DNA from 2 places in the uncultured Bradyrhizobium sp. genome. Region 1 is predicted to be linked to the other one. Evidence: predicted binding sites of a transcription regulator. Region 1 holds the regulator's gene; the other holds the start of a gene.

Region 1 (4,181 bases):
AAGTCCGAGATGGACGGCCGCGTCGAAAAAGCGCTGCGCGGCGGCGCGCTATGGAACGAGGTCAAGGACAAGCTCAACGCCTCCGGCCTCAGCCTGTCCGGCGGACAACAGCAGCGATTATGCATCGCCCGCACGGTCGCGGTTCGGCCCGAGGTGATCCTGTTCGACGAGCCGTGCTCGGCGCTGGATCCGATTTCGACCGCCAAGATCGAGGAACTGATCCAGGAACTGGCGGAGGATTATACCATCGCCATCGTCACCCATAATATGCAGCAGGCCGCGCGCGTTTCCGACAAGACGGCGTTCATGTATCTCGGCGAACTGATCGAGTTCGACGAGACCAACAGGATTTTCACGTCGCCGGCCGATCGCCGTACCCAGGATTACATCACCGGCCGGTTCGGCTAGGGAGAATTCGAGATGGCCTCAGAACATACCGCCAAGGCGTTCGACAGCGATCTGCAGGAACTGACCCGGCTGGTCGCCGAAATGGGCGGCTTGGTCGAGCGCATGATCGTTGAATCCGTCGACGCGCTGGTGCGCCGCGACGCGGCGCTCGGCAAACGCGTCGTCGCCGCCGACGCCGAGGTCGACGGACTGCAGCGCGTGATCGAGGAGCGTGCGGTGCTGACCATCGCGCGGCGCCAGCCGATGGCGGTAGATTTGCGCGAAATCGTCAGCGCCATGCGGGTTGCAACCGATCTGGAGCGGATCGGCGATCTGGCCAAGAACATGGGCAAGCGCGTCACCGCGCTCGACAGTGACTTCCATCCGCTGAAATTGATCCGCGGCCTCGAGCACATGACCGACCTCGTGCAGAGCCAGGTCAAGGCGGTGCTGGACGCCTACGCCGCGCACGACCTGCCGTCGGCGATGGCGGTCTGGAAAGGCGACGAGGAAGTCGACGCCATCTGCACGTCGCTGTTCCGCGAGTTGCTGACCTATATGATGGAAGACCCGCGCAACATCTCTTTCTGCATTCATCTGATGTTCTGCGCCAAGAATATCGAGCGGATCGGCGACCACGCCACCAACATCGCCGAAACCGTTTTCTACATGATCGAGGGCCAGCAGATCCTCGACAAGCGCCCGAAGGGCGATATGACGACCTTTGCCAATGCGATACCCGGAAGTTGAGGTGTTACGCACCACCGCACGTCATCCGCGGGCTTGACCCGCGCATCCGTCCATCTTTGCACGAATTCTTCGATGCGGATGGATTGCCGGGGGCAAGCCCAGCAATGACGGGAGACCAGATCGATAAGGGAACAGCACATGAGCGCGCGCATACTGGTGGTGGAAGACGAGGAAGCGCTGACCACGCTGTTGCGTTATAACCTCGACGCCGAGGGCTATGACGTCGAAACGGTCGGGCGCGGCGACGACGCCGACACCAGGCTGAAGGAGCACCTTCCCGATCTCATCGTGCTGGATTGGATGCTGCCGGGCCTTTCCGGAATCGAACTGTGCCGCCGTCTGCGGGCGCGGCCGGAAACCAGGGCGCTGCCGATCATCATGCTGACCGCGCGCGGTGAGGAAAGCGAGCGGGTCAGGGGCCTTGCCACCGGTGCCGACGACTACATCGTCAAACCGTTTTCGGTGCCGGAACTTTTGGCGCGGGTGAAGGGCCTGCTGCGACGCGCGAACCCGGAACGCCTGGCTACCGTACTCACCTATGGCGACATCAATCTCGACCGAGACAAACGCCGCGTCACGCGCTCCGGCCGTCCGATTGATCTCGGGCCTACCGAGTACCGCCTGCTGGAGTTTTTCCTGGAGCATCCCGGGCGCGTGTTCAGCCGCGAGCAGTTGCTCGACAGCGTCTGGGGCCGTGACATCTATATCGACGAGCGCACCGTGGACGTGCATATCGGCCGCCTGCGCAAACTGCTCAATCCAGATGGCGAGCAGGACCCGATCCGAACCGTGCGCGGCGCCGGATATGCGCTGGACGACCGGTTCGTAAAGGCCGAGTGAGTTGTCTACCCGCCTTCGCGGGGACGACAAATTCTACCTTGTCGGCTTGGTCTGCTGCCGGCGGCGGTCGCCCGCCGGCTGGTAGGCGATGCGGGAATGTTGTGCGCAGTAAGGTAGGCTCGGCAGCGCCTTGCCGCCGCAGAAGAAGAATTCCGGGCTACTGGGATCGCCGATCGGCCAGTGGCAGGTGGCCTCACTGAGTTCCTGCAGCGACAGCCGCTGGCTCATCGGCACTACATTGTCATAGGCGACCGGATCCGGCTCCATCTCGACTTCGAAGGCGTGGGCCAGCGCGGTGTTGCCGCGCGACTGCGGACGCGACACCCGCATCATGTGCTGGGCCGGGCGTGCCTTGCGCTGGCGCGGCGCCGCCGACGACGGGCTTTTGGCGCGGCCGGACAACCCCAGCCGGTGCACTTTGCCGATCACCGCGTTGCGGGTGACATTTCCGAGTTCCGCGGCGATCTGACTCGCCGACAGGCCGGCTTCCCAGAGTTTCTTCAGTTGTTCGACGCGATCGTCGGTCCAGGTCAATACCGTCATCGCACTCTATCCCTTCGGTTGCGCCGGCCATTTGCGGCGGCAACGCTACGAGTCCAGTTCCCAAAATCTCTGCAGGCAGAATCCCTTAGCCCTCGCCGGGCGCTGTTTTGCGCGCCCGGGCGTTTACGCCGAACATGAGAACCGTTGAGAGCAGAACGCCGCACGAGATGTCGTACCCGACAGCCCGGAGGCTACAATAGGCAGTGACTCACGCGCAAGAGTCCGCGTCACTCGTCCACACCTTCCGCCACCTTATAACTTGCGAGTCATTTTCCGCGGTGCGCTCCGGGTCCGTCGGTTCCAAGGGCGGTTGACAGTTGTCGGCGCGCGCATAGAATGATGACCGCGTGCCGCCCCGAAAAGGCGGCACGTTTTGTTTTCGCTTCGCCGGTGCCGAGCCGATCGCGCCATGGTGCTGTCGGAACCGCCCTGCTCAAACCGTCAGTGACGCCATGACCAAGAGCGCGCCATCACACCTGCTTCCCGTCTTCGCCAGGGCGGACCTTGCTTTCGAGCGCGGCGAAGGGGTGTGGCTGATCGGGACCGACGGCGAGCGTTATCTCGATTTCACCAGCGGCGTGGCGGTGAACGCGCTGGGCCATGCGCATCCGCATCTGGTCGCGGCGCTGCAGGAGCAGGCAACCAGACTCTGGCACATGTCGAACCTGTTCAAGAGTCCGGATGGCGAGCGGCTGGCGGCACGGCTGTGCGAACAAAGCTTTGCCGACTTCGTGTTCTTCTGTAATTCCGGCGCCGAGGCGATGGAATGCGCGCTCAAGATGACGCGCCACTACCATTTTTCCAAAGGCAGCCCGGAGCGCACCCGCATCATCACCTTTGAAGGCGCGTTCCACGGCCGGACCTTGGGCACCCTGGCTGCCACCGGAGCTGCCAAATATCTTGAAGGCTATGGCCCGCCGCTGGAAGGCTTTGACCAGGTGCCGCTTGGCGATCTCGACGCCGTCAAGAGGGCTATCGGCCCCAACACCGCCGGCATCCTGATCGAGCCTCTGCAGGGCGAGGGCGGCGTCCGCGCCCCGCCGCATGCGTTCTTCCGGGCCTTGCGCGAACTCTGCGACGCCAACGGTCTGCTGCTGATATTCGACGAGGTGCAGACCGGCATGGGCCGCACCGGCGAATTGTTCGCCTACAAGCGGCTCGGCGTCGCGCCCGACGTGATGTCGCTGGCGAAGGCGCTCGGCGGCGGTTTTCCGATCGGCGCCTGCCTTGCCACGGCGGAAGCCGCGGCCGGCATGGCGCCGGGCTCGCACGGCTCCACCTTCGGCGGCAATCCGCTGGCGGTGGCGGCGGCCAATGCGGTGCTGGACGTGATGCTGAAGCCCGGCTTCTTCGAGCACGCGCAGAAAATGTCGCTGCTGCTGAAGCAGAAGCTGGCCTCGGTGGTGGACCGCTATCCCCAGGTGCTGGCCGAGGTGCGCGGCGAGGGGCTGCTGATCGGCTTGAAGGCCGTGGTGCCGTCGGGCGATCTCGTCAATGGCTTGCGCGATCAAAAGCTGCTCAGCGTCGGCGCCGGCGAAAACGTGGTGCGGTTCCTGCCGCCGCTGATCGTCACCGAATCCGAGATCGACGAGTCCGTCGCCCGGCTCGAGCGCGCCTGCGTGGCGCTGTCCGATCCGCAGCTGAAACGGGCGGCGGGGCAA
Region 2 (4,181 bases), on a different contig from region 1:
GCGCCGCCGAACAGCAGCAGCTTTTCGGTCAGCGTGGTCTTGCCGGCGTCGGGATGCGAAATGATCGCAAAGGTACGCCGGCGCGCGACTTCGGCCGCGAGCGGCGAACGCGGCGGCTGTTCGGTGGTGAGGGCGAGATCGGACATCGAGCGAGCGTGTGGCAGGGAAACGGGACCGGATCAAGGAGATATATGGGAACAGGCCGAAGCGGTGTCCAGCCGCGTGCCTTCTCCCGCCGCAAGCGGAGCAGCGGATGCACATATCCCGTCATACGCCGGTTTGACCCCGCCTATCCGTAGCGGGGAGAGGTGAACGTCAGCGCAGCAGCGCCACCGCCCAGTACGACAGCGCCGCCACGACCGCGGAGGCCGGAATCGTGATCACCCAGGCATAGACGATCGAACTGGCGACGTTCCAGCGCACCGCGGAAACGCGGCGCGCGGCACCGACGCCGACGATGGCGCCGGTGATGGTGTGGGTGGTCGACACCGGCACCCCGAGGAAGGTGGCGATGAACAATGTCGCCGCACCTCCGGTTTCCGCGCAAAATCCCTGCATCGGCGTCAACTTGGTGATCCGCAAGCCCATGGTGCGGACGATCCGCCAGCCGCCCATCAACGTTCCCAGCGCCATCGCCGCCTGGCAGGCGAGCACCACCCAGAACGGCACCGAAAAATGTTCGCCGAGATGTCCCTGCGAATACAGCAGCACGGCGATGATGCCCATGGTCTTCTGCGCGTCGTTGCCGCCGTGGCCCAGCGAATACAGCGATGCCGAGACGAACTGCAGGATCCGGAATGCGCGGTCCACCGCAAAGGGGGTCGAGCGCACCGACAGCCATGACACGATCGCGACCAGCACCAGCGCCAGCAGGAATCCGACCAGCGGCGACAGCACGATGGCCAGCAGCGCCTTGGACAATCCGCTCCAGAGCGCGGCCGACAGCCCCGCTTTGGCTACGCCGGCGCCGAGCAGCCCTCCGATCAAGGCATGCGAACTGCTGGAGGGTATTCCCAGCGCCCAGGTGACCAGGTTCCAGACGATGGCGCCCATCAGCGCGGCAAAGATCACCCGTTCGTCGATGATGCCGGGATCGATGATTCCGGTGCCGATGGTGTTGGCGACGTGCAGCCCGAACACCAGGAAGGCGACGAAATTGAAGAACGCCGCCCACAGCACGGCGTATTGCGGCCGCAGCACGCGGGTCGACACGATGGTCGCGATCGAATTGGCGGCGTCGTGCAACCCGTTGAGGAAGTCGAACAGCAGCGCGACTGCGATTAATCCGACCAGAATCGGAAGACCTAGCGTGGCGTCCACGGCGCGGCCCTGCCCTATACCTGCTCGATCACGATGCTGTTGATCTCGTTGGCGACGTCGTCGAAGCGGTCGGCGACTTTCTCGAGATGATCGTAGATTTCGGCGCCGACGATGTAATCCATGGCGTTGGCGCCGCGGTGCTTGAGGAACAGTTCCTTCAGGCCGATGTCGTGCAGGTCGTCGACGCGGCCTTCCAGCTTTCCGAGTTCCTCGGTGATCGCGCTCAGCATCGCGACGTTGTCGCCGATCGACTGCATCAAAGGCAGCGCCCGGCCGACCAGGTTGGCGCATTCCACCAGCAGCGTGCCGATTTCCCGCATCGGCGGCTCGAAGCTCCGGACTTCGAACAGGATGACCGCCTTGGCGGTCTGCTGCATCTGGTCGATGGCGTTGTCCATCGAGGTGATCAGGTTCTTGATGTCGACACGATCGAACGGCGTAATGAAGGTGCGGCGCACCGCGGTGAGAACTTCGCGGGTGATGCCGTCGGCGTCATTTTCGAACTGGCTGACGCGCTGGCAGAATACCGGCGTATCCTCGCCGCCGCGCAGCATGCCTTGCAACGCTTCGGCACCCTTCACCACGGTCTGGGAATGCCGCGCGAACAGCTCGAAAAACCGTTCCTCGCGCGGGAGAAAGTAGCGAAACAGGCGCATCATCGGTCAGGTCCATCTCTGCAGGCAAACGGCGGCAACGACTGCAACTGTCACCGGACTGTCATAGTGCATTTCGTGCAAAAGCGGGCGCTTGCAGGTGCGCAAAGCGAGGTCATCCACCGCTTTGTCGGTTCCCCGGATCGCGTCATCAACGCCGGAACCCGTCATTGCCGGGCTCGACCGGCAATCGATCCTCTTCGAAAAGACGCTTGGCGAAGATGATGGATAGGCGGGTCAAGCCCGCGATGACACCGAATATGCTGCCTACAGCGACCGCCGGAAATAATGCGCGATCTCGCCGATCACGCCGCGGCGGAATGTCAGCACGCAGATGACGAAAATCACGCCCTGGATCACGGTGACCCATTGCCCGAATCCGGCCAGATACTGCTGCATGGCGATGATGACGAAGGCGCCGACCACCGGGCCGAATACCGTACCGAGGCCGCCGACCAGCGTCATCAGCACGATTTCGCCGGACATGGTCCAGTGCACGTCGGTCAATGAAGCGTTCTGCGCGACGAACACCTTCAGCGAACCCGCCAGGCCCGCCAGCGTTCCCGACAATATGTAGGCCAGCAGCTTGTAATGGTCGGTCTTGTAGCCGAGCGAAATCGCACGCTGCTCGTTCTCGCGGATCGATTTCAGCACCTCGCCGAACGGCGAGTTGATGGTGCGGTAGATCAGCAGGAATCCGAGCAGGAAGCCGGCGAGGATGACGTAATACAGCGTGGTGGGCCGGGCCAGATTGAAAATTCCGAACAGATATCCCTGCGGGATGCCCTGGATGCCGTCTTCGCCGTGGGTGAACGGCGTCTGCAGATAGATGAAATACAACAGTTGCGACAGCGCCAGCGTGATCATCGCGAAATAGATGCCCTGGCGGCGGATCGCCACCAGCCCGGTAATGACGGCAAGCGCCGCCGCTCCGACGGTGCCGATCAAGATGCCGAGCTCGGGCGTAACGCCCCATACCTTGAGCGCATGGGCGGTGAAGTAGCCGGCGCTGCCCAGGAACATCGCATGGCCGAACGACAGCAGTCCGCCATAGCCGATCAGCAGATTGAAGGCGCAGGCCAGCAACGCAAAGCAGAGCGCCTGCATGACGAAGAACGGGTACACGCCGGTAAACGGCACGAGCGCGAGCGCCGCGGCCATAACCACGAACAGGATCATCTCGTCGCGAATGGCGCGCGGGGTCACCGGCAGCGTATCATCGGTCATGGCTGTCATGTCAGGCCGCCCTTCCCGTCAGTCCCGATGGTTTTACCAGCAGCACCAGCACCATCAGCACGAATACTACGGTGTTGGAGGCTTCGGGATAAAAGTATTTGGTCAACCCTTCGATCACGCCGAGCGCAAAACCGGTGATGATCGATCCCATGATCGATCCCATGCCGCCGATCACCACCACCGCAAACACCACGATGATGAGGTCGGCGCCCATCAGTGGCCGCACCTGATTGATCGGCGCCGACAATACCCCGGCCAGTGCGGCAAGGCCGACGCCGAGACCGTAGGTCAGCGTGATCATCCGCGGCACGTTGATGCCGAAGGCGCGCACCAGCGTCGGATTTTCGGTGGCGGCGCGCAGATTGGCGCCGAGCCGCGTTCGCTCGATCAGGTACCAGGTGAGCAGGCAGACCACGAGCGAGAATACGACCACCCAGCCGCGATAGATCGGCAGGAACATGAAGCCGAGGTTCATGCCGCCTTTCAGCTCATCGGGAATTGCGTAGGGCAGGCCGGAGGAGCCGAAATAATTCTGGAAAATGCCCTGGATGATCAGCGCCAGCCCGAACGTCAGCAGCAGGCCGTAGAGATGGTCGAGGCCGGACAGCCATTGCAGCATCGTCCGCTCCAGGATCATGCCGAAGATGCCAACCGCGATCGGCGCCAGGATCAGCGCCGGCCAGTATCCGATACCGGCCACGTTGAGCAGGAAATACGCGCAGAACGCGCCCATCATGTAGAGCGCGCCATGGGCGAAGTTGATGATGTTGAGCATTCCGAAGATCACGGCGAGGCCGAGGCTCAGCAGCGCGTAGAACGAGCCATTGATCAATCCTACCAGAAGCTGTGCGTAGAGAGCCTGCATGACCGGTGTTTCCGCTCAATCCCACATGACGCAAGATGGATGCCCGCCGGCGCGAGGCCGGCGGGCAATGTCGTTATTTCTTCAACAGCGCACACTTGCTTTCCGAA

The links. The regulator PhoB, encoded in region 1, activates phosphate uptake and scavenging genes when phosphate is short. The targets are predictions, from matches to a motif close to TGTCATNNANCTGTCAT.
Region 2: a site for PhoB is predicted at 2,025-2,041, ahead of ACFE72_RS00050 (DUF47 domain-containing protein). Genes of this name have one in related genera too.

Annotation. Positions count from the first base shown of each region.
Region 1 is NZ_CAXUNQ010000004.1:171,559-175,739, reverse strand. It holds gene pstB (phosphate ABC transporter ATP-binding protein PstB) at 1-408, shown strand, start outside; gene phoU (phosphate signaling complex protein PhoU) at 421-1,137, shown strand; gene phoB (phosphate regulon transcriptional regulator PhoB) at 1,276-1,977, shown strand; gene ACFE72_RS04435 (GcrA family cell cycle regulator) at 2,011-2,520, opposite strand; gene ACFE72_RS04430 (aspartate aminotransferase family protein) at 2,973-4,181, shown strand, end outside; gene argF (ornithine carbamoyltransferase) at 4,181-4,181, shown strand, end outside.
Region 2 is NZ_CAXUNQ010000001.1:6,478-10,658, forward strand. It holds gene ACFE72_RS00040 (peptide chain release factor 3) at 1-146, opposite strand, end outside; gene ACFE72_RS00045 (anion permease) at 316-1,320, opposite strand; gene ACFE72_RS00050 (DUF47 domain-containing protein) at 1,335-1,979, opposite strand; gene ACFE72_RS00055 (branched-chain amino acid ABC transporter permease) at 2,241-3,209, opposite strand; gene ACFE72_RS00060 (branched-chain amino acid ABC transporter permease) at 3,211-4,074, opposite strand; gene ACFE72_RS00065 (ABC transporter substrate-binding protein) at 4,148-4,181, opposite strand, start outside.